DNA from 4 places in the Micromonospora sp. NPDC003241 genome. Region 3 is predicted to be linked to each of the others. Evidence: riboswitches for the same ligand, from Rfam matches in the RefSeq annotation. Region 3 holds a riboswitch; each other region holds the start of a gene.

Region 1 (6,987 bases), on a different contig from region 3:
CTCCAGCGCGTTACCCAGCACGCCCAGCACGTGCGCGTCCACGGCGGCGACCAGGCCCTCCCGTGACCCGTAGTGCTTGATGATGAGCGACTGCGAGACTCCCGCGCGCTCCGCCACCTGCTTGAGCGACGCCGCCGCCGGCCACTGCTCGCCGAAGAGTTCCAGAGCGGTGTCCCGAATGATCGCCTTCGCAGTGCGATCCTCGGGTGCATACATGTTCACCACGGTAGCAACCCGTCGCGTCGTCGGGCCGGCCGTGCCACCGGCGTCAGGTCAGCGCCTCGGCCATTCGTCGTACTCCTTCGGTGACCAACTCCGGGGTGGTGCCGAGGTTGAACCGCGCGTGTCCCGCGCCGCCGGTGCCGAAGACCGGGCCGGGGCTGAGCGCCACCCGTCCGCGGTCGAGGAAGGTCGCGGCGGGGTCGTCGCCGAGGCCGAGGGCGCGGCAGTCGAGCCAGGCGAGATAGGTGCCCTCTCCGGGCCGGTACCGCACCGCCGGAAGGTGGTCGGCCAGCAGCCGGGTGAGGAGGCAACGGTTCTCGTCGAGGTCGTCCAGGAGGGCGTCGAGCCATCCGACACCGTCTCGCAGGGCGGCGACGTGGGCCAGCACACCGACGTGGCTGGGCCCCTCGTTGACCCAGGCGGGGATGCGGGCGAGATCGTCGACCGCGGCGGGTCCGGCGATGGCGACGGCGGCCTTGAGACCGGCCAGGTTCCAGGCCTTGGACGCGGAGATGACCGAGAAGGCGTTCTCGGCGCCGGGCACGCTCAGGTACGGCGTGAACCTGGCCCCGGACAGCACCAGCGGCGCATGGATCTCGTCGACCACCACACGGACACCACGGCGGCCCGCCAGCGCGGCGACCTCGGCGAGTTCGTCGGCGGTGTGCACCGTGCCGGTCGGGTTGTGCGGGCTGCACAGCAGGTACGCGGGCCGGGAGCCACGTTCCGCCGCGCGTCGGAACGCCTCGGCCAGGACCGCCATCTCGATCCGGCCGTCCTCGCCGAGCGGAGCCTCCTCGATGGGTCGACCGGTACGCCCCACGACCTGGTAGAACGGCGCGTAGACCGGGCAGTTGACCACGACGGCGTCGGTCGGGCCACAGATCACGTCGAGGACCTCGACGATGCCGCTCATCACGTCCGGGACCATCGTGGTGCGTTGCACCGCGATGCCGTCGAAGTCCCACCGGTCGCGGGCGAAGTCGGCGAGCGCCTCGGCGTAGTCGGTGCCGGCGGGGTAGCCGGTGTCACCGCGCCGGACGGCCTCGGTGATCGCGTCGACGACCGGCCCGGCCAGCGGCGCGTCCAGCTCCGCCACGAACATCGGCAGCACGTCGCTCGGGTAGGCACGCCACTTCTCGCTCGTCCGCTTTCGGAGCTGGTCCAGGGCGAGCTGCCGCAGGGGTGTGGTCTCGGAGGTCACGACAGCGAGACTAGTGACTCGATCTTCCGGCAGCGCCGACGGACGACGGTGTCCGGTAGGGTGCTCGGCGGCACGAACTGTTGCGAGGTGCCCCACCCGTGGTGGGGAGAATCGGGAAGCCGGTGAGAGTCCGGCACGGGCCCGCCGCGGTGACCGGGGAGCTGCCGCCCACGCGCGTCACGCGCAGCCACTGGCCCTGCCGGGCTGGGAAGGCGGGCGGTGAGGTGACGATCCGGAAGTCCGAAGACCGGCCTCGCGCCTGGTTGCCCTGCGCCGTGGCCAGGGCCTGGAGCGCAGCGGGAGCCTGCCCATGATCAGCGAAGTGTACGAGGTCATCCACGCCCGTCGGGACGTCCGCGGTCAGTTCACCGGCGCGCCGATTCCGGCCGAGGCCCTCGATCGGGTACTGGCCGCCGCGCACGCCGCGCCCAGCGTCGGCCTGTCGCAGCCGTGGGACTTCATCCTGGTCAGCGACCCCGCACTACGGGCGGAGTTCCACCGCCACGTGCAGCAGGAGCGGGACGTCTTCGCCGCGACCCTCGACGGGGAGGAGGCGCGCCGGTTCGGCCGGATCAAGATCGACGGAGTGCGGGAGTCGACCCTGTCGGTCGTGGTGACGTACGACCCGGACCGGGGGTCGCCGGCGGTGCTGGGTCGGCACGCCATCGCCGACGCCGGCCTGTACTCGGTGTGCCTGGCCATCCAGAACCTGTGGCTGGCGGCCACCGCCGAGGGGCTCGGCGTGGGCTGGGTGTCGTTCTACCGGGAACCGTTCGTGCGGGACCTGCTGCGGATCCCGGCGGGTGTCCGCCCGGTGGCCTGGCTGTGCCTGGGTCCGGTCACCCACCTGGAGCAGGTGCCGGACCTGGAACGACACGGCTGGCGGCAGCGCCGTCCCTGGCGGGCAGCGGTGCACCGGGACCGCTGGGAGCCGGCGGGCCACTGACCCCGACGGCGCGAGGGTGCGTCAGCCGGGGGCGAGGAGGCAGAACTCGTTGCCCTCCGGGTCGGCCATGACCGTCCACGGCAGATCGTCGCGGCCCACGTCCACGGTGGTGGCGCCGAGAGCCCGCAGCCTGGCCGCCTCGCGCTGCGGGTCGTCACCGGGGTACGGGCGGACGTCGAGGTGGACCCGGTTCCAGCCGGTCTTCACGTCGGGGGTGCGCAGGAACTGCAGGTACGGACCCACGTCCGCAGCGGAGCGCAGGACCGCTCGGCGGTCGGTCACCTCGTGCGGACGCCAGTCCATGGCGGTGCTCCAGAAGTCGGCCATGGCGCGCGGGTCCGCACAGTCGACCACGACGGCGGCGACCGGTCCGACGTCCCGGTGGGCCGGTCGGGGGTCCAGGACGCAGAACTCGTTGCCCTCCGGGTCGGCCATGACCGTCCACGGGACGTCGCCCTGGCCCACGTCGGCGAGGGTGGCGCCGAGATCCTTCAGGCGCGCGACCGTCGCGGCGTGGTGGTCCGCCGAGGTGGTGGCGAGGTCGAGGTGCACGCGGTTCTTCACCGTCTTGGGTTCCGGGGAGACGACGAGGTCGACGAAGACGGCGATCGGGTCGGGATAGGCGACGCCCTCGGGTTCGAGGTTGGTGACGCCGGGCTCCTCGCTGGAAATCCCCCAGCCGAGGGCCTCCGCCCAGAAACCGCCCAGCGCGGAGTCGTCCCGGGCCTTCATGTTGATCTGTACGAGCCGTGTTGCCATCCGGCGATGCTAGCGGCAACGCGACTCGAATTCGATTCACTTGATACTGGTCGATACACCTCCGTGAAGTTTTAGGCTTTATGACCGACTTGTCCGCATTGGAGTTCTATCGTGTCCCTGCGTGACAGCACGCCAACGGGGATGCACGAGGAGGACAAAGGTGAATGGAGCGACAGGGATGACGACGGGCGAGTCGAGCAGTCGAGGAAACCGTCGCAAGCTCAAGGCGATCCTGGCCGGAGGGATCGCACTCGGCCTCGGCGCGACGATCACCCTCGCCGCCTGGAACGACTCCGAGTACGCCTCGGGCACGTTCACCGCCGGTAGCTTCAGCATGGAAGGCAGCACGGACGGCACGACCTACGCCGAGCATCCGACGGCCGGCACGGCGGCGTCGTTGGCCTTCAGCACCGGCTTCGACAACATGAGCCCGGACGACGTGGTCGCGGCCCCGTTCGCCGTTCGCCTGACCGCGGCCACGACGTACGACGCGACCGTCACGGTGGCGTCGGCCACCCCCGCGCCGCCCACCTTCGTCGGCCTCACCTACGGCATCGCGACCGTGCCGACCTTCGGCGACTGCGGCCCGACGCCCACGACTCCGACCTGGATCGTGGCCCAGGGCACCGCGCTCGACTCGGTGACCGGCGCGCTGTCGTTCAACCTGACCCAGGGCACTCCACCCACGACACCCGGCTCGCCGGTGTTCCTGTGCTTCGTCGTCACGGCGGGCTCCGGACTGGTGCAGGGCACGTCGGTGACGGAAACCTGGCAGCTCCTCGCCGAATCCGTATAGGTGGTGGCCGTGGTCAACCGTCGAAAGCCGGCCGGGACACCACGGCTCCGCCGGACCCGTGCCGTACTCGCCGGTGCCCTGGTTCTCGGCCTGGGCACGACCTCCACGCTCGCCGCGTGGACGGACGGCGAGTACGGCACCGGGTCCTTCGCGGCCAGCGTCTTCGGCACCGAGTCGCAGACCGCGTCCAGTAGCTGGGCCAGTCACACCCCGGCGGCGAACGCCGCGACGCTGGCGTTCAACGCCACGGCGATGTCCCCCTCGGTCTCGTTCTACGCCTACCTCGACATCCGCACCACCGCCACGACGAACGTCGGCGGCACGGTCGCACTGACCGGTTCGTCCAACAACGCCGGTGCCCTGCTGCCGGCGCTGGAGTACCGCGCGGTGCGGACCGCCACCACCAGCACCACCTGTGCGGCAGCCGCCTTCACCGGTACGCCGACGTGGATCGTCGGGCCCGGCTATCTGGGTGTCACCTCGGTCCCCGGGTCGCCGGTGTCGTCGGCGATCACCGCGCCGGCCGGCGCGACGCCGCAGTTGCGGTTCTGCTTCGAGGTACGCGTCCAGTCCGGCGCCAGCAACTCGTACCAGGGCACCACCGGTGTCGTCACCTGGGAATTCACTGCCACGTCTACGTAAGGACCGGTCGGATGGTGGGACGAGGGCGTCGGCGGCGCGGACTCCTCGCGCGGGTCGGTGACCTGGTGCTGACCCTGCTCGCCGTCGGCGGGACGGTCTGCGTCGTCCTCGTCCCGCTGGCGTTCTTCTTCGACGTCTCGCTCATCCTGTTCAAGACCGGGTCGATGAGCCCGAGCATTCCCGCCGGATCGCTGGCGGTGGTCCGGGAGATCCCCGCGTCCGAGGTCGCCGTCGGAGACGTCGTCACCGTCGACCGTACGCCGCTGGCACCGATCACCCACCGGGTGGTCGAGATCGCCGACGGCGGCGGGTCCACGCGGCTGCTCACCATGCGCGGGGACGCGAACGAGTCCAACGACGCCGCGCCGTACGCGGTGACCCACGTGCGGCTGGTCGAGTGGTCGGTGCCCCGGCTCGGATACGCGGTCCGCACCGTGTCGAACGTGTACGCGATGAGCGTGATCACGATCGGTACCGCCGCCATCGTCACCTGGGCCTTCTGGCCGCGCGCCGAGCCACAGCCGTCGGGGCGTCATCGGCGGCCGGGCCGGGCAGGGCAGGACGGGTCGACGCCGGACCGGGAGACGGGCGCGCACCCGAGTTCGACCCTGCGATGCCTGCTGCTGGCCGTGGCGGTGCTGCCCGGTGTCACCGCTGCGGTGCTGGCGGCACCCGGCACGGCCCGCGCCGAACCGGCCGAGGACGTCATCCGAAGTCGGTTCCTCACCCTGGTCTCGATCGGCGACGAGGCGCGGATGACCAACATGGCGCCGGACGAACCGGTGCCCTGGCAGGTGGGCGTCTCGGCACACGCGCCACAGCCCGGCACGGTGACCATCTCGCTGTCGGCCTTCGGCCCGCTCGCCGCCAGGCCGGACGGACTCCAGGTGACGGCCGCCGTCTGCCCGCAGCGGTGGGTGCGGGGCGCCTGCCCCACCGGCCAGGAGAAGCAGGTACTGACGGACGGTCCGGCCACCAGACTCGTCGCGGAACCGATCACCATCAGCACGATGCGCGCCGACCAGCAACGGTGGGTGCTCGTCACCGCGAGCCTGCTCGCCGGTTCGACGCCCTCCGGGTCGGCGGACCTGGTCGTCACCGCGACCGGGTTCGGTGACCGGGCCTCGGCCGGCGGCACGGTCGGCCCACTTCCGCGTACCGGGCCCGATCTGCGGACGCCGTTGGCCGTCGGGGCCGGTGCGCTGCTCGCCGGCCTGCTGCTCGTGCTGACCGTACGCCGACGCCGCCTCCGGGTGGGGCAGCCGTGAGGCGTGCGTGGGTCCCGCTTCGAGCGGCCGGGACGCGGACCGGGCGACGGTGGATCGCGGGTACGGGCGCCCTGATGCTCGCCTTCGCGGTCGGGGTACTCGCACCACCCCGGTCGACGTCGGCCGCCTGGACCGACACCGAGTACGGCCGAGGATCCCTCCAGGCCGGCACGGTCAGTCCACCGACCAACCTGCAGTGCAGCGCGGGTGTGCTCACTCCGCCGACCTTCACCTGGACGCTGCCCGCCGGGGGCCTGACCCGCAGCGGGTTTACGTGGTCCCTGTCCGGCGGCTTCACCGGCGGCGGGACGGTCGGCCCCACCGCCACCAGCGTCACCGTCCCCGGCGGACTGCTCTCCATCGGCAGCGGCACCTTCCAACTGGTCGCGAACGGACCCGGTGGATGGACGTCGACCCAGGTCACCGGCTCGCTCGGCATGCTGACCGCGGTGCTCTACACCTGCAGCGTGCCGTAGTACCCCGACAGCCGTGCTCCTCGCACGGCTCAGGGCTGGGCCAGCAGCGCGAGGAACCTGCGCAGGGCCGGGTTCGTGCTGTCCCGGGGCCAGGCCAGGGCGACGTCCACGGTGGGTGTCGGGGCGGTGAAGCGGCGCAGGCGTACCCCGCGCATCCGCAGCGCGCGCGCCCGACCGGCCGGGACGGCCGCGACCACGTCGCCCTGCGCCACCGCCCGCAGCAACTGCTCGTCGTCCGGCTCCTGCCGGACGAGCCGGAAGCCGCCGCGCGGCCAGACCTGCGCGATCGTCCGGTCGAACATGCCGGGGCCGTTCTCCCGGGGCCACATCACGGCCGGCAGGTCGACCACCTCCGCCCGGCTGATCCGGCGTCGACCGGCGGCCAGTGGGTGACCTGCGGGCAGGGCCAGCAGCAGTTCCTCGGTGTCGACCGTCCGGCAGGCCAGCGCCGGCTCGTCGAGCGGTGGGCGGACGAACGCCGCGTCGAGCCGGCCGGCCAGCAGTCCGGCCACGTTCGGTGCCGTCCAGGCCGTCTCCGGGACCACCTCGACCTCCGGGTGGGCGGCCCGGAACCGGGTCACCAGGTCGTCGACCCGACCGCCGCGCGCCGACCGGGTGTACGCCAGCCGCAGCCGACCACCCCGCCCGCGCACCAGACCACGGATGCGGGCGGT
Region 2 (6,987 bases), on a different contig from region 3:
CCAGCCCGCCCCCGGTGGCGGCTGCCGCCAGCTCACCGACCCCGTGTCCGAGCAGCGCGTCGGGCCGCACCCCCCAGGCGGCGAGCTGTCCGGCCAGGGCCAGGGCCACCACCACGCGTACCGGGGCGGTGACCCGCCGATCCGACCGGTCCGGCTCGTCGTCCAGGCACCAGGACAGCAACGGCCGTCCCGCCACCGGCCCGGCGGCGGCGCAGGCCCCGGTCAGCAGGTCACGGAAGACCGGGAGCCGGTCGTGCAGGTCGCGGACCGCAGGTGCGGCCGGCGATCCGTCGCCCGGGAAGACGAAGACGATCCGGGGCCGGCGGCGGACCGGATCGTCCCGGTACGCGGTCGCGGCAGCCGCCAACCGATCGGCCAGCCCGGTGCCGTCGGTGACGAGCGCCAACCGGTACGGCGCGTCGTCCCGGGCCGTCCCGGCGCTGGCGACCACGTCGGCCACGTCCAGGTCGCCCCGGTCGCGCAGGTGCCCCGCGAGGTCGTGGGCACTGCGCCGCAGCGCGGACGCCGACCGCGCGGTGAGCGTCACCAGGTGCGCGCCGGTGCCGGCCGGCGGCGGTACGGGCTCGCGGGGCGGTGCCTCGCGCAGCACGGCGTGGGCGTTGGTGCCGCCGAAGCCGAACGCGTTCACGCCGGCGACCAGCGGTCCGGGTGCGGTCCACGGGCGTGCCTCGGTGACCACCGTGAAGCCGGCGGCGTCCAGGTCGTACCGGGTGGACGGTCGGACGTGGTGCAGCGACGGCGGCAACTGCCGGTGCCGCAGGGCCAGCACCACCTTCAGCAGCGCCGGCATGCCGGCGGAGTTGAGCAGGTGTCCCAGGTTGGTCTTGACCGACCCCAACCAGCGGGGCGTGCCATCGGGGCGGCGCGGATACGCGGCGGCCAGCGACCGCGCCTCCACCGGATCACCGAGGCCGGTGCCGGTGCCGTGCGCCTCGACGTACGAGACGGCGGCCGGGTCGAGCCCGGCGTCCGCGTACGCGCGCGCGATGACCTCCCACTGCCGCTGCGGATTCGGGGCGAGCAGGCTCAGCGACCGGCCGTCGTTACCCACGGCGGTGCCGGCGACCAGCGCCAACACCGGGTCCCCGGCGGCGTACGCGTCGTCGGGGCGGCACAGGACGAGCGCCGCGCCGCCCTCGCCGGGCACGAAGCCGTCGGCGTCGGCGTCGAAGGCGCGACACCGCCCGGTCGGCGACAGCGCCTCGGCGGCGTCCAGCAGCCGGTAGGCGGTCTCGGTGAGATTGAGGTTCACCCCGCCGACCACCGCGATGTCGCACTCGCCGGTGGCCAGGCTGCGCGCGGCCAGGTGTAGTGCGACCAGCGCCGAGGAACAGGCCGTGTCCACCACGATCGCCGGACCGACCAGGTCCAGCGCCTGCGACAGCCGGGCCGCCACGAGGTTGCGCAGGTTGCCGACCAGCGCCGCCGGTGCGGTGACCGGACCGGCGGCGGCCAGCAGCTCCGGGAAGGCGCTCTCACCGACGGCGGCGAAGACCCCGACCCGGCGGCCCTGCCGACGCGGCCCGGCGTACCCGGCGCGTTCGAGCGCCTCGTACCCGATCTCCAGGAACAGTCGGGCGTGCGGATCGGTGAGCCGGGCCTCCTCGTCGGAGAGCCCGAAGAAGTCCGCGTCGAGCTGCATCGGATCGTCCAGGAAGGACCCCCAGCGGGGCCGACCGTCCTGCGGCGTCCACCGGTGCTCCGGGACCGGCCGCACCGCGTCGACGCCGTCGACGAGCCCGCGCCAGAACTCGTCGGGGTCGTCGGCACCCGGGAAGCGGCAGGCCATCCCGATGACCGCGAGCGGCGTCGCGCCGGAGCGGACGTCCTGCGACGCCGGGGCGCGCCCGTCGGGCGGTGCCGGTCGGGTCGTGGGCGGCCCGGCCAGGATGCGGTCGGTCAGCGTGGCGACGGTGGGGCAGTCCCGCAGGTCCGCCGGATCGAACGTGGTGCCGAGGGCGTCCTCCAGCCCGGCCAGCACCTCCATCGCCTTGAGCGACGAACCGCCGATGGCCAGGAACCGGTCGTCGGCCGCGATGGTGTCGGCGGGCCGGTCCAGGACCCGGGCCCAGACCGCCCGGACGACCTGCTCGACCCGTCGCCGGGACAGCGGCCCCGAATCGCCCGACGGCCGCGCCTCCGACTGCCGTGTCGGTTGCGTGTTCGCGGGTGCCCCCGGAGGTGTGTCGCCGGACGCGGACGTCCCCGGCAGGCTGGTCGCCGCCGGGTGCCAGCGGCGTTCCCGGTCGGCGAAGTCGCCGGCCAGGTAGCGTTCGCGCATCCGTCGCCGCCGCAGCTTGCCGCTGGTGGTCCGGGCGAACGCGCCGGGCGGCAGCGGCAGCACCCGTACGTCGTCGTGCCCGGCCGCCTCGGCGACCCGGGCCCGCGTGGCGTCGAGCACCACGGCCGCCCCGGCCGGCGGTCGCGCCCAGGCCACGAACACCACGATCCGCTCGCCGCCGGTGTCCGGGTCGGTGCAGCCGACCACCGCCGTCACCGTGGCCGGCAACCCGACGGTCGCGGCGGCCACCGCCTCCAGGTCGGGAGCGTGGAACGTCCGACCGTTGACGAAGATCACGTCCTTCGCGCGGCCGGTCACGCAGAGCCGACCGGCGCGCTGGAAACCCAGGTCACCGGTGTGCAGCCAACCGTCCACGAAGGTCTCCCGGCTGGCCTGCGGGTCCCGGTGGTAGCCGCGCGCCACGTTCGGGCCGCGTACCTCGATCAGGCCCACCCGGCCCTCGGGCAGCAGCCGGTGCCGCTCGTCGACGACGCGGACCTCACAGCCGGGCACCGGGTGCCCCAGGTCCATCAGCTCCACGGCGTCCGGGCCCGGCCCGGTGGTCACCGCGCGGCCCTGGCTCAGCGCGGCCCGGTCCAGCACCAGCGGCACGGCGACCTCTCCGGGCGGCGGGAAGGTCACCGCGAGGGTCGCCTCCGCCAGGCCGTACACCGGTCGCAGGGCGGACGGGGCGAGCCCGGCCGGGCGGACGTGCGCCAGGAAGGCCCGCCACACGGTGGGGGAGATGGGCTCCGCGCCCACCACCACGCACCGGACCCGGCTCAGGTTCAGCGTGGCGAGGAGGTCCGCCGGGACCCGGCGGACGGCCAGGGCCAGCGCGAAGTTCGCCGCCGACAGCAGGGTCGCGCGGTGCCGGTGGGCGGCGGTGAACCACAGCGCCGGGCGCTTGGCGAACGCCATCGGGGGTACGCGGACCTGGGTGCACCCGATGGCGAGCGGGGTCAGGTGGGTGCCGATCAACCCCATGTCGTGGAAGTACGGCATCCAGGTGACCAGGACGTCGTCCGGCCCGGCGCCACTGGCCAGCCGGGACTGATCCACATTGGCCAGCACGTTGGCGTGGGTCAACTCCACCCCGCGCGGCGTGCCGGTGCTGCCGGAGGAGAACTGGAGGAACGCCACGTCGGTCGGGTCGGCCGCGAACAGCTCCTCCGGTGGGGTGCCGGTCCGCAGGTCGGCCAGCCGCAGCACCGGGCCGTCCAGCCCGTCGGCGATCGCGTCGGTGGCGTCGTCCACCACGGTCACCGCGTCGGTGAGCAACTCGCGGACGGCGCGTACCCGGGTCGGCTCGGGTGGCAGCGGCACCGGGACCAGCCCGGCGGCGAGCGCCCCCCAGAACAGCGGCTGGAAGTCGTCCCCGGCGTCGGCGACCAGGATCACCGGAGTGCCCGGGGCCACGCCGGCGGCCCGGTAGCCGCCCGCCACCCGCAGCGCCTCGTCCCGCAACTCTCGGACGGTCACGGTGCGTTCGGTGCCGTCCTCGCGCACGTGCACGATGACCTGCTCGGGTCTGCGATCCGCGGCCTGGAGGAGGATGTCGAGCAGTGCCCGTCGGTCGCCGGGTCCGGCCGCTGTCTGCACGCGACGATGCTAGTGGGCATGATCGACAACCCGGCCGGCGGTCGGCGGGATGCCCGACATCTGGCACGCGACACGCCCGGCACAGCATCTGGTGTTGTCATCTTCGCGCCGTACCCATATATGGTGTGCCTCGTAGCTGGTTCGGCCGCCACTGAAACGGCGGTCGAGGCAAGAGGGAACCCGGTGGGAATCCGGGACTGCCCCGCAGCGGTGAGTGGGAACGACCGCCGTCATCACGCACTGGACCCGCCAGGTCTGGGAAGCGACGGCCAGTAGGCGCGAGCACCAGGCCCACGAGTCCGAAGACCTGCCAGCGCGCCGCACGCGACGTGTGCGGCGGTCGAAGGCCGCGTGGGACGGCCGACGCCACGAGCTGGTCAGTCACGGCAGCAGTGCCGTCGGTGACCGGCGGCGTCCTCCCGCGCGGACCCGACGATCTCGGGGACAGGCGTGAGGAGGGGGAACATGACGGTGACCCAGGAGCAGGCGGGGCCGGAGCAACGCCGGCACGTCATGCAGGTCCGCAAGCGGAACGGCGACACCGAGCCGGTGGACGTCAACAAGATCGTCAAGGCGGTGGAACGGTGGGTCGCCGACCTGGACGAGATCGACCCGCTGCGGGTGGCCACCAAGACCATCAGCGGGCTGTACGACGGCGCGACCACGGCCGAAATGGACAAGCTGTCCATCCAGACCGCGGCCGAACTGATCGGTGAGGAGCCGCAGTACTCGAAGCTGGCGGCCCGACTGCTGGCCGCGTACGTGGACAAGGAGGTCCGCGGGCAGCAGGTGGCCAGCTTCAGCCAGTCCATCCGGTACGCACACGACCTGGGCCTGATCGGCGACGAGACCGCCGCGTTCGTGGCCCGCAACGCGCGCAAACTGGACGACGCCGTCGACCCGGCCGGGGACCTGCGTTTCGAGTACTTCGGGCTGCGCACGGTCGCCGACCGGTACCTGCTGCGGCACCCGCAGACCCGGCTGGTGGTGGAGACGCCGCAGTACTGGCTGTTGCGGGTCGCCTGCGGCCTGTCCCAGACGCCCGGCGAGGCGATCGGCTTCTACCGGCTGATGTCCAGCCTGGCCTACCTGCCCAGCTCACCGACGCTGTTCAACTCCGGCACCCGGCACACCCAGATGTCCTCGTGCTTCCTGGTCGACTCGCCGCGCGACGAACTCGACTCCATCTACGAGCGCTACCACCAGGTCGCGAAGCTGTCCAAGTTCTCCGGCGGCATCGGCATCTCCTGGTCCCGGGTGCGCGGTCGGGGCGCCCTGATCCGCGGCACCAACGGCAGGTCGAACGGCATCGTGCCGTTCCTCAAGACGCTGGACGCCGGGGTGGCCGCGGTCAACCAGGGCGGCCGTCGCAAGGGCGCGGCCTGCGTCTATCTCGAACCGTGGCACCCGGACGTGGAGGAGTTCCTCGAACTGCGGGACAACACCGGCGAGGAGTCCCGGCGGACGCACAACCTGAACCTCGCCAACTGGATCCCGGACGAGTTCATGCGGCGGGTCGAGGCGGACGGCGACTGGTCGCTGGTCGACCCGTCGGACGCCCCCGAGCTGCCCGACCTGTTCGGTGAGGCGTTCGACGAGGCGTACCGGGCGGCGGAGAAGAAGGCGGTCAAGACCGTCAAGGCCCGCGACCTGTACGGGCGGATGATGCGGACGCTCGCGCAGACCGGCAACGGGTGGATGACGTTCAAGGACGCCTCGAACCGGCTGTCCAACCAGACCGGCGCCCCGGGCAACACCATCCACCTGTCGAACCTCTGCACCGAGATCCTGGAGGTCAACGACGACGCCGAGACGGCGGTCTGCAACCTCGGGTCGGTCAACCTGGGCGCGCACGTCACCGCGGACGGTGTCAACTGGGAGCGGCTGCGCGCGACGGTGCGTACCGCCGTGGTGTTCCTGGACCGGGTGATCGACATCAACTACTACCCGGCCGCGCAGGCGGCGGCGTCGAACCCGCGCTGGCGCCCCGTCGGGCTCGGGCTGATGGGGTTGCAGGACGCCCTCTTCACGCTGCGCCTACCGTTCGACTCCCCGGCCGCCCGGGAGCTGTCGACCCGGGTGCAGGAGGAGATCTTCCTGACCGCGTTGGAGACCTCCGCCGGCCTCGCCGAGCGGTTCGGCCCGCATCCCGCGTACGCCGAGACCCGCGCCGCCCGGGGCGAGCTGCACCCGGACCTGTGGGGCGCCGAGGTCGGCCAGCCCGAGCGGTGGGCTGCGCTGCGCGAGACGATCGGCCGGCACGGCCTGCGGAACTCGCTGCTGGTGGCGATCGCGCCGACCGCCACCATCGCCTCGATCGCCGGCTGCTACGAGTGCATCGAGCCGCAGGTGTCCAACCTGTTCAAGCGCGAGACGATGTCCGGCGAGTTCCTCCAGATCAACACCTACCTGGTCCGCGAACTGAAGGCGCGCGGACTGTGGACGGCCGCGATCCGGGAGCAGATCAAGCGCGCCGAGGGTTCCGTGCAGGGCGTCGTCGAGCTGCCCGCCGACGTACGCGAACTGTTCCGGACCGCGTGGGAGCTGCCGCAGCGGGCGTTGATCGACCTGGCGGCGGCCCGTGCCCCCTTCATCGACCAGTCGCAGTCGCTGAACCTGTTCCTGAGCGCGCCGACCATCGGCAAGCTCTCCTCGATGTACCTGTACGCCTGGAAGTCCGGGCTGAAGACCACGTACTACCTGCGGTCGCGTCCGGCGACCCGGATCCAGCAGGCCACCGTCGCCGTCACCCCGAGCGTCACGCCGGTCGTGGCGGTCAGCGACGACGAGGCGTTGGCCTGCTCCCTGGAGAACCCCGAGAGCTGCGAGGCATGCCAGTGACCACCGTCTCCGAGACCAGCACCAGCACCAGCACCGGCGTGGGGGAGCGGCACCTGCTGCTCGACCCCGGTATGGACCTGACCCTGCGGCCGATGCGGTACCCGCACTTCTTCGACCGCTTCAAGGACGCCATCAAGAACACCTGGACGGTGGAGGAGGTCGACCTGCACTCCGACCTCGCCGACCTGGCCAAGCTCTCGCCGGCCGAGCAGCACCTGGTGTCGCGGCTCGTGGCGTTCTTC
Region 3 (6,987 bases):
CTCCGGAAGGAACGGTCTGGCGGGTAGACGTTAACGGTCCTAGTTTCCCCGTTGGGCAGTCGGGCAGTCGGGCCGGAGTTCGGGGCGGAGCCCCGAGTTCGTCAAGGGCTTGGTCGTCCCAAGTGCGGCCGGCCGGAGGTTCGCTGGCGGGCCGGGCCGGCGCCGCCTTGATCCAGCGTGCGAACTATTCGGCAGGCATTCCGGCTGGACGTTTGAGACTTGACCACCGGTCAAGGAGTGCTAGATGCAGCCAACTTGACTGATCTTGGTCCCAGAACACCAGGAAGGGCGCATCCATCAATCGAATGTGCACCTGTGACCTGCGTCGGGACGGCCGGATTCGAACCGACGACACCCCTTGACCCCCAGGACGATTCGCCGCACGTCCACACACGTCATAAACACGATCCGCATGATCAGGCAGCCTGACCCCAACACCGCGAACCTTCGTGGTCAAAGCACTAGGTATGGTCGTCCGCGTGACTGACGCTGTCGTGATTCCCGGCGGTAGGTTCGGACCGAGTGCTCCCCTGCTGATGTATGCCGGCGATGTAGCGGAACAGCGAGGCGCAACGGTGCATCGGTACTCGTGGTCCCAGGAGTTTCCGAAGTTCGATCAGCCGGAAATCGAGGGCTGGGTCACTGCTGAGATCACTCCACTGATCGACACTCTCCGCGGCCGCCCACTGCTGATCGGCAAGTCGCTCGGCACGAATGCGGCAAAGATTGCCGCCGAAAGAGCTTTGCCCGCCGTGTGGCTCACGCCCTTGCTCACCCTGCCATGGGTCGCTGATGCGTTGCGCCTTTCGAACGCGCCCTTCCTGCTCGTGGGTGGCACTGCCGACAAAGTTTGGGACAGCGACCTGGCCCGCCGGCTGTCACCCCACGTGCTGGAGGTGGAGGGTGCGGATCACGGCATGTACGTACCCGGCCCGCTTACCGAATCGATCGCAGTCCTCGGCCGGGTCGTAGTCGCCGTCGAGGAGTTCCTCGATTCGATCGGCTGGCCAAGCTAGCCGTAGCTGTACGGCTACCGGTACCTAGAAGCGGATCTCCTCGTCGAGCAGTCGCCAGGCCGTCCAGCATCCCCGGACGGGGACAAGGTGGAGCGCCTCACCAACCGAACGACCTTGGCCCGGGCCGCCTTGATCCAGAGCAAATGATTCGGAAGTCATCCCGGCTGGACACTTGAGACTTGATCAGCGGTCAAGGAGGGCTACCGAGTGGCGCACTTGACCGGTGTGGTCCCCAGAACGCCGAAAAGGGCCGACCCGATATCCGGGTCAGCCTTCTGACCTGCGTCGGGACGGCCGGATTCGAACCGACGACCCCTTGACCCCCAGTCAAGTGCGCTAGGCGTCTGCGGAGGCAGTGCGTCTATGTGCTTCGTCTGCCGCGATCGGGGCCGTTACGGCAGTGCAGAACAGCAGGAGCGTGCTGCGTCTGGCTGGTCCGACGGCACCTCGGGTGAGCGGGCACACTGGGCCGACGTGGACTCTCGCCATGATCTAGGCCACTGACGGTGCTGCCTGCTTTGGTTAGGGTGACTTCGCCGTGGTGCTCGGGAAGCCGGTGTGAGACCGGTGCGGCCCTCGCCACTGTGATCGGGATGCTGGAGGCCACCGCAAGGTCACTGGGCGTATGCCTGGGAAGGCCGGTCGCCAGCGCACCACCCGTCAGCCAGGAGACCGGCCACGGCACCTGTACGACCCGTCCACGAGGTGCTGGAAGGTGGTCCCGCTATGCGGTTCCCTGCGTCCTGGCGCGTTGCCGCGCCGCTCTCCGTCGTACTCGTCCTGGTGGGTGGCTGCGCCACGACCGGCGACAGTGATCCGGCTGCCACGGCGTCCGCCGCCGGGCCTGTATCGGTCACCAACTGCGGCATACCGGTCACGGTCCCGAGCCCTCCGGCGCGGGCGGTCACGATGAACCAGCCCGCCACCGAGATCATGCTGGCGCTCGGCCTGGAGGACCGGATGGCCGGCACCGCCTACCTCGACGACCAGGTGCTGCCCGAGTACGCCGCCGCGTACGCGAAGGTGCCGGTGTTGGCCAAGGAGTACCCGTCGAAGGAGAAGTTGCTCGAACTTGAGCCCGACTTCGTCTACGGCTCCTTCGCGAGCGCGTTCGGCGACGAGGGGGCCGGTGACCGTGCCGAGTGGCAGAAGCTCGGCGTGGGCACGTACGTCTCCGCCGCCGGTTGTCCGAAGGAGACGCGACCGGCGAAGCTGGCGATCGACGACGTGTTCGCCGAGATCCGGGAGATCGCCGCGATCTTCGGCGTCGCGGAGCGGGCCGAGACGCTGATCGCCGACCAGAAGCAGCGCATCGCGGACGTGTCGGCGGATGCGAAGGGTACGCGGGTGCTGTGGTGGGACGGCGGCAACGACGCGCCCAGCGCCGGCGCCTGCTGCGGCGGCCCAGCCATGATCATGTCTGCGGCCGGGGTCACCAACATCTTCGACGACCTGACCGGCAGTTGGGCCGACACCAACTGGGAGGCGGTCGTCGAGCGCAACCCGGACGTCATCGTGCTCGTCGACGCGAGCTGGGACACCGCCGCCGACAAGCAGGCGTTCCTCGAGAAGCACCCGGCGCTCAAGGACCTGCCCGCCGTCAAGGGCAAGCGGTACGTCACCCTGGCTTTCTCCTCCACCTCGGCCGGTGTGCGGAACGTACTCGCCGTGGAGGCACTGGCCCGGGGCGTCGGCGGGGCGAGCAGCTGACCACCGTCACCACCCGGCCGGCGCAGACTCCGGCGAAGCCGGTCCGAGCGGTGCGCATGGTGGCCGTGGTGGTCGTACTCGCGGTCGGCCTGGTGTTGTCGGTGGCGGCGGCCGTGACGGTGGGGCCGGCAGATCTGTCGCTGGGCACCGTGTGGCTGGTGATCACCAATCATCTCGGCCTGACGAGCGCCGACGTGCCGCTGCTACGCGACCACATCGTGTGGGAACTGCGGCTGCCGAGGGTGCTGGGCGCCGCCGTGGTCGGGGCCGGCCTCGCCGCCTGCGGGGCGGTCATGCAGACCGTCACCCGCAATCCGCTCGCCGACCCGTACCTGTTGGGTGTCTCCTCGGGGGCGTCGCTGGGTGCCGTGGCCGTCCTGGTCCTGGGCCTCGGCGCGGGTGCCGCGGCGCTCACCGGGGGCGCGTTCGTGGGGGCGCTCGCCGCGTTCGCCGTCGTGGTCGCCGCCGCCGGTCGGCGTGCGGTGCTGCGACCGACCCGGGTGGTGCTGGCCGGGGTCGCCGTCGCGCAGCTGTGCGCCGCGTTGACGACGTTCGTGATCATCTGGGCGGCCCACCCGCACGCGACCCAGACCATCACCTTCTGGCTGTCCGGCTCGCTCGCCCGCGTCGGCTGGACCGCACTGGCGTGGGCGACGCCGCTGCTCGCGGTGGGGTTCGCCGTGATCCTCCGGTTTGCCCGCGCGCTCAACGCGTTCGCGTTCGGTGAGGAGGCCGCCGCCGCCCTCGGCGTGGACGTCCGGCGGGTCCGGTGGCTGCTGCTGGTCACCACGGCGCTGCTGACCGCCGTGCTGGTCTCGATAAGCGGCGCGATCGGGTTCGTCGGCCTGATCCTGCCGCACGCCGTGCGGCGGTTCACCGGACCCGACCACCGCAGGCTGCTGCCGGTCGTCGTCCTCGCCGGAGCGATCTTCCTGATCTGGGTGGACACCGCGGCCAGGACCCTGTTCGACCCCCGTGAGCTACCGGTGGGCGTGCTGACCGCCCTACTCGGGGTGCCCGCGTTCGTGCTACTGCTGCGCCGAGGGGACCGGAACACCTGATGCTGGACATCCACGACGTCTCGTGGTCGGTGCCGGCCGCGCGACTCCTCGACGGCGTCACCTGCTCGGCGCCGCGCGGCACCCTGGTCGGACTGCTCGGCCCCAACGGGTCCGGCAAGACCACCCTGCTGCGGGTCGTCGCCGGGTTGATCACCCCCCGATCCGGGACCGTGACCGTCGCGGGCGACGACGTGGCCGGGCTGCCGCGTGCCACCGTGGCGCGGCGGATGGCCCTGCTCGCCCAGTACGCCGAGACCGACCTCGATCTGACCGCCCTCGACGTGGTGTTGCTCGGCCGTACTCCGCACCGCCGTTCCCGCTGGTCGGACACCGACACCGACCGGGCCGCCGCCGCCGACGCGCTCGACCGCGTCGACATGACCGGGTACGCCCACCGCCGCTGGCAGACGCTCTCCGGCGGGGAACGCCAACGGGTCCAGCTCGCCCGGGCCCTGGCCCAGGAACCGCAACTGCTGCTGCTCGACGAGCCCACCAACCACCTCGACATCGGCCACCAGCTCCAACTGCTGGGCCTGGTCCGTCGCAGCGCCGTCACCACTCTCGCCGCACTGCACGACCTCAACCTGGCCGCCATGTTCTGTGACCTCGTGGTGGTGCTGCACCACGGCCGGGTCGTCGCCTCCGGACCGCCTGCAGACGTGCTGACGCCCGCGCTGCTCGCCGACGTGTACGCCGTGGACGCCGACGTCACCGTGCACGATGGACGCCCGCTCATCACCTACCGGGCACCGGCGGCATGAACGTCCTGCTCGTCTCGCGTGGGGCGACCCACCACGGCGGCCACGACGCGATCCACCGCCTCGCCGCGACGGTCGCCGAGGCCATGGGCGTACCGGTGCGGGCCTGTTTCCTCGACGGCGCCGAGCCGTCTCTGCACACCGCCCTCGACGCCGTCCCGGAGCATGGCGAAGTCCTGCTCGTGGCCGTGCACCTACCGCCCGACCGGTACCTCGACACCTGGCTGCGCCGCGCGGTCGCCCACTGGCGCGCCACCCGGGACCGGCAGGTACGCGTCCTGCTCGCCCCGCCGCTGGCGCAACAGCCGGCGCTGGTCACGGCGGTCAGCGACGCCGTCACCGGCGAACACACCACGCTCGACGGCAACCCCGGACCGTTCCGCAGCCCGGCCTGGTCGCAGATCACCCGACACCGCCGCCACGTGCTGGTGTGCCGTGGGCCGCGCTGCACCGCGTACGGCGCCAGTCAGGTCGCCGCCGCCCTCGGTAGCCGCCTCAAGGCGAACGGCCTCGGCGACGACGACGTCCTGGTCACCGCGACCGGCTGCCTGTTCCCCTGCAACCTCGGCCCGCTCGTCGTCGTGTATCCCGACGACACCTGGTACGAACACGTCGACGCGGACCTGGCCGTCCTCATCGCCGACACCCACCTGCGCGACGGCACACCGGTCGACGGCAGACGTCCACGCGACTCGTGACGGCGTAGCCCGGTACGGTTATCGATGGTCGTCACGGTGCGGGCGTCGGCCCGGGCGAAGTGGTCCGGGGCGACGGGTCGGGGGAGGAGCGGGTGTGGTGCGGCGGAGAGCCCTCGTGGTCCGGGGCGGGTGGGAGGGGCACCGGCCGGTCGAGGCGACGGAGCTTTTCGTCCCGTTCCTCGAACGCAGCGGATACGCGGTACGGGTGGAGGAGTCGACGGAGGTCTACGCCGACGCCGACGAACTGGCCGCCACCGACCTGATCGTGCAGTGCGTGACGATGTCGCAGATCACCGGGGAGCAGGTGGCGGGTCTGGCGGCGGCGGTCGTCGACGGTACGGGGTTCACGGGCTGGCACGGCGGCATCGTCGACTCGTTCCGGGCCTCCTCGGACTACCTGCACCTGGTGGGCGGCCAGTTCGCCGTCCACCCCGGAATCGAGCCGTGTGACCGGAGCGGCGGAGAGAAGGACAGCTTCCTGCCGCACTCGGTCACGATCACCGACCTCGGCCGGGAGCATCCGATCACCGCCGGGATCGAGGACTTCGACCTGGTCACCGAGCAGTACTGGGTGCTGCACGACGACCTGATCGACGTCCTGGCCACCACCACCCACCCGACTCGGGCGTGGCATCCGTGGCACCGGCCGGTCACCTCGCCGGCGATCTGGACCCGCACCTGGGGAGCCGGGCGGATCGTCGTGACGACTCCGGGACACAGCCTCGACGTGCTGGAGCACCCGAGCGTCCGTACCGTCATCGAGAGGGGAATGCTGTGGGCGACCCGCACGGCGTCGGCATCGTCGGTCTCGGGGTCATCTCCCGCGCGTACCTGAACACGCTCGCCCAGCATCCCCGGGTCCGCGTCGTCGCGGTGGCCGACCTGGACGCGGCCCGGGCCGCCGCTGCCGCCGCGACGGTTCCCGGGGCCGAGGCGGTGAGTGTCCAGCGGCTGCTCCACCACCCCGAGGTGGCGACGGTGCTGAACCTGACGATCCCGGCGGCGCACGCCGAGATCTCGGGCGCGGCGATCGACGCCGGCAGGAACGTCTACGTCGAGAAGCCGCTCACCGTCACGTTTCCGGAGGCCCGGTCACTCATCGACCGGGCGGCGTCGGCCGGCGTCCGCGTGGGTTGCGCGCCGGACACCGTGCTCGGCACCGGTACGCAGACCGCTCGCGCGGCGATCGACGGTGGCTTGATCGGCCGCCCGCTGTCCGCGTCGGCCGTCATGGTCACCCCGGGTCACGAGCGGTGGCATCCCGACCCCGACTTCTACTACGCCCCGGGCGGAGGCCCGTTGCTGGACATGGGGCCGTACTACGTCTCGGCGCTGGTCCACCTGCTCGGGCCGGTACGTGCGGTGATCGGGGCGGCGAGTCGGCTGCGGGATACCCGGACCATCGGCTCGGGCCCCCGTGTCGGGCAGCGCATCCCGGTCGAGGTGCCGACCCACGTGAGCGGGGTGCTGGAACACGCGGACGGCGCCCTGTCCACCCTCACCACCAGTTTCGATGGTGTCGCGACGACGGCCGCGCCGATCGAGGTGCAGGGGGAGAGCGGCACCCTCGCCGTACCCGATCCGAACAACTTCGACGGCGAGGTCCGGCATCTGGCGCTCGGCGGTCCCGGGTGGCGCGTTCTCGAACCGGGGGCCGGTTACGTCGCCGCCTCCCGAGGGGTCGGCCTGATCGACCTCGTCGGGGCCGACGAGGCGCGTCCGCCCCGGGCCAGCGGTGCGGTGG
Region 4 (6,987 bases), on a different contig from region 3:
CAGCACATACGGCGCGGTGACGTCGATCCGGTCCTCGCGGTCCCGGTGCGCCAGCGTGACGCCGGTGACCCGGTCCCCGTCGGTGGCCGCCGCCACCGGCCGGTACGGCTGGAGCACGGTCAGCCGACCCGAGCCCCGGTACGGCGCGAGCATCTGCTCCAGCACGGCGACCGCCACCCGGGGCTCGTGGCAGAGCCGGCTGACCCAGCCGGCGCCCGGGTTGAGGTCGGTCCAGGAGCGGGAGCGTTCGGTGAGCGGGTAGTGCCGTCGGTAGTAGTCGCGGATGCCGGTGCGCAGCGCCCGGTAACTGGCGGTGGCGCCGAACTGCTCGATCCAGGAGTGCTCGTCGGGCGGGACGGCCTGGCTGGTGAGCTGCCCGCCGAGCCAGTCGAACTCCTCGGTCAGGATCACCGACCGACCGGCCCGGGCCACGGCGAGCGCGGCGGCGACCCCGCCCAGCCCGCCGCCGACGATGAGGACGTCCGCACGCATCTGTGCCACTTGCTTCCTTCCAGTCGCGCGGGCCGCCTATCGGCGGTCGACCGCCGGATCGGGGGCGCCGAGGGTGTCGCCCTCGACGAACTCGCAGGCCAGGAGTCGTTGCTGGACGCCGTCGGCGCTGCCGTCGATGACCGCGGTCAGCACCTCGACCGACTGCCGGCCCATCTCCTCGCGGGGGATGTGGAACCCGGTGAAGGCGGTGTCGGTGGGCACCGGCACCGTCGGGTCGCCGAGCGTCAGGATCGACAGGTCACCGGGTACGCGTAGCCCGCGTCGGCGGGCGGCCGACTCCAGCGCCACGGCGGTGGCGAAGTCCTCCACGAAGACGACGGTGCTTCCGTCGGCGCCCAGGTCGTCCAGGACGGCCTCGGCGTCGCGCGTCGGGCCGGTCAGGCGGCGGGCCGACTCCGCGTCCGGTGCGGCGGCGTCGAACCCGCGCCAGCGGTCGGCAGAGGACTCGGCGGTGGCGTCCACGCCCAGGTAGGCCAGTCGCCGGTGCCCGCGTGCCAGGGCCCGCTCGACGAGTTGGCGTACCGCTGCGGCGTAGTCGGTGCCGACGTAGGGGACCGGCCCTCCGGCGTCGTCCCGGCGGCCCACCGCGACGTACGGGTAGCCGTCGCGGTTGAGCCGGAGCAGTTCGGTCCCGTCGATCTCGCGGCCGAGGAGGATGCACCCGTCGGCCAGGCGCAGCCGGTTGTCCCGGTGGAAGATCCGTCGACGCCCGTCGACCACCGGTGCGCTGGTGAACAGCAGCAGGTCGCAGCCGACCCGTTCGGCGTACTCCTCGATGCCGAGCAGGAAGGGGTGGAAGAAGTCCCGGCTGCGGCTGGGGAACGCCGGCTCGTAGGTGAAGACGCCGATGATCCGGTTGAACCGGGAGGCGAGCCGGCGGGCGACCGGGTCGGCCGCGTACCCGGTCTCGGCGATCACCCGCAGCACCCGGTCCCGGGTCTCGGGGGCGATGCGTACCTCCGCGTCGGCGCGGTTGTTGAGCACCAGCGACACGGTCGCCTGGCTGACGCCGGCCATCCGTGCGATGTCACGTTGAGTGACGCGTCGGGGTGCAGGGGGCACGGGGGAGTCCTTCCACTGCCGCTAATGCGTATTAGCGTTCGGGCTGGGAAGGAGCTTCGCGGCTGAACCCGATCGATGTCAAGAGGGTGACGCCAGATTTCCGGCCGATGAACTCCCTGAACTAATGCGGATTAGTGAGCGCCCACAGCGGACTCGTGCACGCGATGTGGTGCGCTGGGGTGCCCTCGCCGCCGGCTCTTGACAGCGCCGCCCCCGGGTCGCAGTATTCAAGAACCCGACATCGCTAATACGTATTAGCGCCGACCATCAACGCCGTGTGGCTCCCCGCTGTCCACGGAGAGCTACACGGAGCGTGACTGTTTGCTGCGTACGTGACCGGAGGCGGTCCCGGCCGGTCTCAGGCCCGGCCGGTGACCAGGTACTGCATCTGGTGCTCGTGGTTCGGCGCCACGCCGTACCGGCGGTCCAGCTCGTAGATCGACGTCAGCGGAACGGCCGTGACGTCCGCCAGGCCCGCCTCCTCCAGCACCGCCACGGTCTTGTCGATGGAGGTCGCGGTGGCCAGCGGCAGTTCGGCCTGCACCTGGCTGTCGTAGTGGCCGGTGAAGTTCTCCGAGGCGTTGTCGAGGCCGTTCGGGAACCAGGTGCTGTCCACCACCGCGACGAGGCCGCCGGGACGCAGCAGACGGATCCAGTTGGCCACCGCGGTCTGCGGCTCGCGCAGGGTCCACATCAGGTACCGGCTGGTGACGGCGTCGAAGCTGCCCGCCGGGAAGTCCGGCGCGACGGCGTCGCCGAGTTGGATGACCGGGCCGTCGGTGACGGCGGCGGCGTGCCGACGGGCCTCGGCGAGCATGCCCTCGGACAGGTCGGTGCCGGTGACGCGGTGCCCGAGACCGGCCAGGACCATGGCCACCTGACCGGTGCCGGTGCCGACGTCGAGCACGTCCAGTGGCGCGGCCGGCAGGGTCTGCGACCAGATCTGCGACCAGGCCCGCTGGTCGTCGACGAAGCGGTCGGGGCGCTGCTGGTACTCGTCGTAGGCGGGCGCGCGGCCGGTCCAGTAGGCGTTGATGCGTTCCTGCGTGGTCATGCCGCAGTCCTCTCGTCGATGCTCTGGTGGATCGGGTGGAACAGCAGATGGACGGCGCCGTCGAGGTCCAGGCGTCGGATGCCGATGCCGTAGACGGGTTCCAGGACGGCGGGGTCGAGGACCTCGTCGACGGTGCCGGTGGCGGCGACGCCGCCCGCGCCGAGCAGCACCAGGTCGTCGCAGTAGTGGGCGGCCAGGTTGAGATCGTGCAGCACGACGACCGAGCAGGTGTCCAGCGTGCGGACCAGGTGCAGGATCTCGTGCTGGTAGCGGATGTCGAGATGGTTGGTGGGCTCGTCGAGCAGCAGATGGGTGGCCTGCTGGGCGAGCGCGCGGGCGATCAGCACCCGCTGCCGCTCCCCGCCGGAGAGCTGGGCGAACGCCCGCCCGCTCAGGTGCGTGGCACCGACCCGGCTCAGGCAGTCGGCGGCGATCTCGTGGTCGGCCCGACCGGCCCGCTGGAACGTCGACAGGTGCGGTCCCCGGCCGAGCAGCACCAGCTCCGCCACGGTCAGGGCGGTCTCCCCGCCGGTCTCCTGCACGACCACGGCCAACCGTCGCGCGGCCTCCCGGGCGGGCAGGGTGGACAGCGTGTCGCCGTCCACCGTGACCTGACCGGTCCGGCTGCGCAGGGCGCCGTAGAGCAACCGCAGCAGCGTGGTCTTGCCGCTGCCGTTGGGCCCGATCAGACCGAGGACCCGACCCGGCCGGGCCGTCACGCTGACCCCGTCGATGACCGGGTTCGCGCCGTAGCGCCAGGTGACGCCGGTCGCCTCGATCACGGCTGCTCCCGGAACCGCTGCACGATCCGCTCCAGGCCGTCGATCGACAGCGGCGTCGGCGGCTCGGTGAAGTTGAACAGCTGCGTCATGACCTGGCCGTTGCGGACCGCGCTGAGCTGCTGCGCGCCCGGCAGTCCGGTGAGCCCCTGCTCGACGGCGCGGGGGTCGCCGTCGCCGTAGAGCAGGATCAGCACGTCCGGGTTGCGGCCGAGCAGTTCCTCGACGGTGACCTCGAAGACCCGATCCTTGACGTCGCCGAAGACGTTACGGAAACCGGCGGCCTCCAACTGCGGGTGGGCCATGCTGCCGGTGCCGTACGCGTACGTGGTGCCGCCGCCGACGGTCGGGTAGAGCACCGCCGCGGTACGCCCGGACGAGTCGCCCGCCTCGGCCTGGACCTTCGTCATCCGGTCCTTGAGCGCGGTGACCGCAGTCGTCGCCTCGGCCTGGCGGCCGAACACCCGGCCGTACGTCTCCATCTGCCGGTAGATGTCGTCGAAGCTCGGTACGGCGGTGCTCTCCGGGCACATCGCCGGCTCCTCCAACAGCGGGATGTCCACCGCCTCCAGGGTGTCGCGGGAGAGGTTGTCGACCTCGCCGAGGACCAGGTCGGGCTCCTGGCTGATCACCACCTCCTTGGAGATCTGGAGGTGGCCGCTGGTGTCGGTCTTGTCGGTCAGCAGCGGGATCCGGTCCAGCTCGGCCTGGGTCGCCGCGTCGTAGTACTCCTTCGGGTACTGCCCGGCGCGGGCGGTGGCCCGGTCCAGGACGCCGAGCGCGTGCAGGTACGGCACGGCGGCGCTCTTGAGCAGCACGACCCGCTGCGGAGGAGCGTCGAAGGTGACGTCCACGCCGCAGTTGGTCACCGTGACCGGATAGCCGGGACCGGCCTCGGCCGGCCCGTCGGGGGCACCGCCGCAACCGGCGACGAGCAGCACGCACGCGGAGGCGGCGGCGGTGGCGAGGCGGCTTGCCTTCAACATCGGTTCTCCTTGACGGGTGGGCTCTTCAGGCACCGGAGGCGTGCAGGCGGCGGATCAGGACCAGCAAGAAGGGAGCGCCGAGCAGGGAGGTGATGATGCCGATCGGGATCTCCTGCGGCGCCAGCAGCACCCGGGCCAGCACGTCGGCCCAGACCAGCAGGATCGCCCCGAGCAGCGCGGCCACCGGCACCACGCGGACGTGCGGCGCGCCGACGATGCGCCGGGCCAGGTGCGGCACGACCAGGCCGACGAACCCGATGCTGCCGGCGGCGGAGACCAGGATGCCGACGCTGAGCGAGACCAGCACGAGCAGCCGGAGCCGGAACCGGTCCGGCGAGACGCCCAGGGTGTGCGCGGTCTCGTCGCCGATGGCCAGGACGTCGAGTCGCCGCCCGACGACGGTCAGGTAGCCGATGGTGCCGATCAGCACCACCGCGGCGATCAGCAGCAGGGCGTTCCAGCGGGCCAGGCCCAGCGACCCGAGGAGCCAGAACATCACCGACCGGGCGCCCTCGGCGGAGCCGGAGGCGAAGATCAGGAAGCTGGTGGTGGCGTACAGCGCGTACCCGACGGCGACTCCGGCGAGCAGCAGCCGGATGGAGGTGACCCGGCCGCCGCTGCGCGCGATCAGGAAGACCAGCAGCGACGCGCCGAGCGCGCCGACGAACGCGCTGGTGGAGAGCGCGTACTGGCCGAAGCCGGCGCCCGCGCCGAACAGGATCGCGGCGGCCGCGCCGCTGGAGGCGCCGGAGTTGATCCCGAGCAGGTACGGGTCGGCGAGCACGTTGCGGACCATGGCCTGCAACGCCACCCCGCAGACCGCGAGCCCGGCGCCGACCAGCATGCCGAGCAGGACCCGGGGCAGCCGGACCTGCCAGACGATCGCCTGCTGCGGCCCGGTCCAGGTCACCTCGCCGGGCACCCCGACGAGCTGGTGCCCGATGATCCGGGCCACCGTGAGCGGGGGTATGCCGATCGCCCCGGCGCCGACCGCGACCAGCCCGGTCAGGACCAGGCCGGTAGTCAGCGCGAGCAGCCAGAGGCCGGTCCGGCGACGCTGCGCCGCCACGCCGAGCACGTCCGTCCGGCTCGTCGGCAGGGTGGTGACGCTCACCGCACTCCCACGCAAAGTCGTTGTTCTTGCCAAGTCTTTGCAAAAACTAACACCATGATCATGCCAGCGGAAGGCGGATGAGTCGTTGTTCACCCGCCGCTCGACCCGGCGTCGCGGCGCGGACATCACACCGGCGCGACGGTCGTCGGGCGCGATCCGGACGCTAGGATCCGAGACGGTACTGGTTCGCCCCGGCCGTCCGGTCGGAGCGTCGTAAGAGGGAACCCGGTGTGAATCCGGGACTGCCCCGCAGCGGTGAGTGGGAACGACCGCCGTCACACGCACTGGACACCTGTCCGGGAAGCGACGGCCAGTAGGAGACCGGCCCAGCCGGTCGCGCCCACGAGTCCGAAGACCTGCCCGTGCCGCGTGCGCAGCCGCGCACGCCGCCGTCGGCCTCGCGGGAGGGCCAGGGCGAGGCCGGTCGTCGCGCCGTGCCCTCCCCAGCCTTCCCCGGAGCCGTACCGCCGGACCTCGAGGGAAGGGAACCCTGGCGACATGACCACTCCGTTCGGCACGAGCACCGTGCTCGGCTATCCGCGCATCGGTCCGCGTCGTGAACTCAAGACCGCGGTCGAGGGCTACTGGGCCGGCCGCGTCGACGAGCCGACCCTGCGGGCCACCGCCGCACAGGTACGCGAACAGACCTGGCGTACGTTGCACGACGCCGGCCTGTCCGCCGTACCGTCCAACACGTTCTCGCTCTACGACCACGTGCTCGACGCGGCCGTCACGGTCGACGCCGTACCCGACCGGTTCCGCCGGCTGGGCCTCGGCGAGCTGGACACCTACTTCGCCATGGCGCGCGGCACCGCACAGGAACCGCCGCTGGAGATGACGAAGTGGTTCGACACCAACTACCACTACCTGGTGCCCGAGATCGGCCCGGACACCGCCTTCGCCGCCCGTGCCGACAAGCCGCTCACCGAGTACGGGCGGGCCCGGGCGCTCGGCATCACCACCCGTCCGGTCCTGGTCGGCCCGGCGACCCTGCTGCTGCTGTCCAAGCCCACCGCCGACGCGCCCGCCGGGTTCCGCCCGTTCGACCGGCTGGACGACCTGGTCGACGTCTATGCCGAGCTGCTGTCCGCGCTCGCCGACGTCGGCGTGCCGTGGGTGCAGCTCGACGAACCGGCGTACGTCGGCGACCGGTCCGACGCCGAGATCCGCGACCTCGGTGCCGCGTACGCCCGGCTCGGCGGGCTGGCCCACCGCCCCCGCCTGTTCGTCGCCGCCTACTTCGGCGAACTCGGCGACGCGCTGCCCGCGCTGCTGGACACGCCGATCGAGGCGATCGGCCTGGACCTGGTCGCCGGGCCCGGCGACCTGGACCGGCTCGCCGGCCACGGCGCGCTGCCGGGCCGGACCGTGGTCGCCGGGCTGGTCGACGGCCGCAACGTGTGGCGGACCGACCTGCGGGCCGCTGCGGCCGTCGGCGCCACCCTCACCGGGCTTGCCGACACCGTCGCCGTGTCCACC

Evidence for each region. Region 3 has a riboswitch for cobalamin ahead of ACWDVW_RS28610 (ABC transporter substrate-binding protein). Riboswitches for the same ligand answer to the same signal wherever they lie in the genome.
Region 1: another riboswitch for cobalamin. It lies ahead of bluB (5,6-dimethylbenzimidazole synthase); the one in region 3 lies ahead of ACWDVW_RS28610 (ABC transporter substrate-binding protein).
Region 2: another riboswitch for cobalamin. It lies ahead of ACWDVW_RS11160 (ribonucleoside-diphosphate reductase subunit alpha); the one in region 3 lies ahead of ACWDVW_RS28610 (ABC transporter substrate-binding protein).
Region 4: another riboswitch for cobalamin. It lies ahead of metE (5-methyltetrahydropteroyltriglutamate--homocysteine S-methyltransferase); the one in region 3 lies ahead of ACWDVW_RS28610 (ABC transporter substrate-binding protein).

Annotation. Positions count from the first base shown of each region.
Region 1 is NZ_JBSFSO010000007.1:95,880-102,866, forward strand. Features, by position in the region: gene ACWDVW_RS08315 (TetR/AcrR family transcriptional regulator) at 1-216, opposite strand, end outside; gene ACWDVW_RS08320 (MalY/PatB family protein) at 269-1,426, opposite strand; cobalamin riboswitch at 1,495-1,696, shown strand; gene bluB (5,6-dimethylbenzimidazole synthase) at 1,737-2,372, shown strand; gene ACWDVW_RS08330 (VOC family protein) at 2,394-3,131, opposite strand; gene ACWDVW_RS08335 (SipW-dependent-type signal peptide-containing protein) at 3,310-3,927, shown strand; gene ACWDVW_RS08340 (SipW-dependent-type signal peptide-containing protein) at 3,937-4,569, shown strand; gene ACWDVW_RS08345 (signal peptidase I) at 4,581-5,837, shown strand; gene ACWDVW_RS08350 (hypothetical protein) at 5,912-6,313, shown strand; gene ACWDVW_RS08355 (LysR family transcriptional regulator) at 6,343-6,987, opposite strand, start outside.
Region 2 is NZ_JBSFSO010000010.1:54,871-61,857, forward strand. Features, by position in the region: gene ACWDVW_RS11155 (amino acid adenylation domain-containing protein) at 1-3,904, opposite strand, end outside; cobalamin riboswitch at 4,025-4,233, shown strand; gene ACWDVW_RS11160 (ribonucleoside-diphosphate reductase subunit alpha) at 4,370-6,745, shown strand; gene ACWDVW_RS11165 (ribonucleotide-diphosphate reductase subunit beta) at 6,742-6,987, shown strand, end outside.
Region 3 is NZ_JBSFSO010000053.1:31,391-38,377, forward strand. Features, by position in the region: gene ACWDVW_RS28605 (alpha/beta hydrolase) at 480-1,016, shown strand; cobalamin riboswitch at 1,519-1,711, shown strand; gene ACWDVW_RS28610 (ABC transporter substrate-binding protein) at 1,743-2,726, shown strand; gene ACWDVW_RS28615 (iron chelate uptake ABC transporter family permease subunit) at 2,783-3,787, shown strand; gene ACWDVW_RS28620 (ABC transporter ATP-binding protein) at 3,787-4,548, shown strand; gene ACWDVW_RS28625 (CbiX/SirB N-terminal domain-containing protein) at 4,545-5,243, shown strand; gene ACWDVW_RS28630 (ThuA domain-containing protein) at 5,338-6,078, shown strand; gene ACWDVW_RS28635 (Gfo/Idh/MocA family protein) at 6,018-6,987, shown strand, end outside.
Region 4 is NZ_JBSFSO010000061.1:26,057-33,043, forward strand. Features, by position in the region: gene ACWDVW_RS29930 (FAD-dependent oxidoreductase) at 1-492, opposite strand, end outside; gene ACWDVW_RS29935 (LacI family DNA-binding transcriptional regulator) at 529-1,575, opposite strand; gene ACWDVW_RS29940 (class I SAM-dependent methyltransferase) at 1,934-2,629, opposite strand; gene ACWDVW_RS29945 (ABC transporter ATP-binding protein) at 2,626-3,411, opposite strand; gene ACWDVW_RS29950 (ABC transporter substrate-binding protein) at 3,408-4,394, opposite strand; gene ACWDVW_RS29955 (FecCD family ABC transporter permease) at 4,420-5,508, opposite strand; cobalamin riboswitch at 5,674-5,886, shown strand; gene metE (5-methyltetrahydropteroyltriglutamate--homocysteine S-methyltransferase) at 6,007-6,987, shown strand, end outside.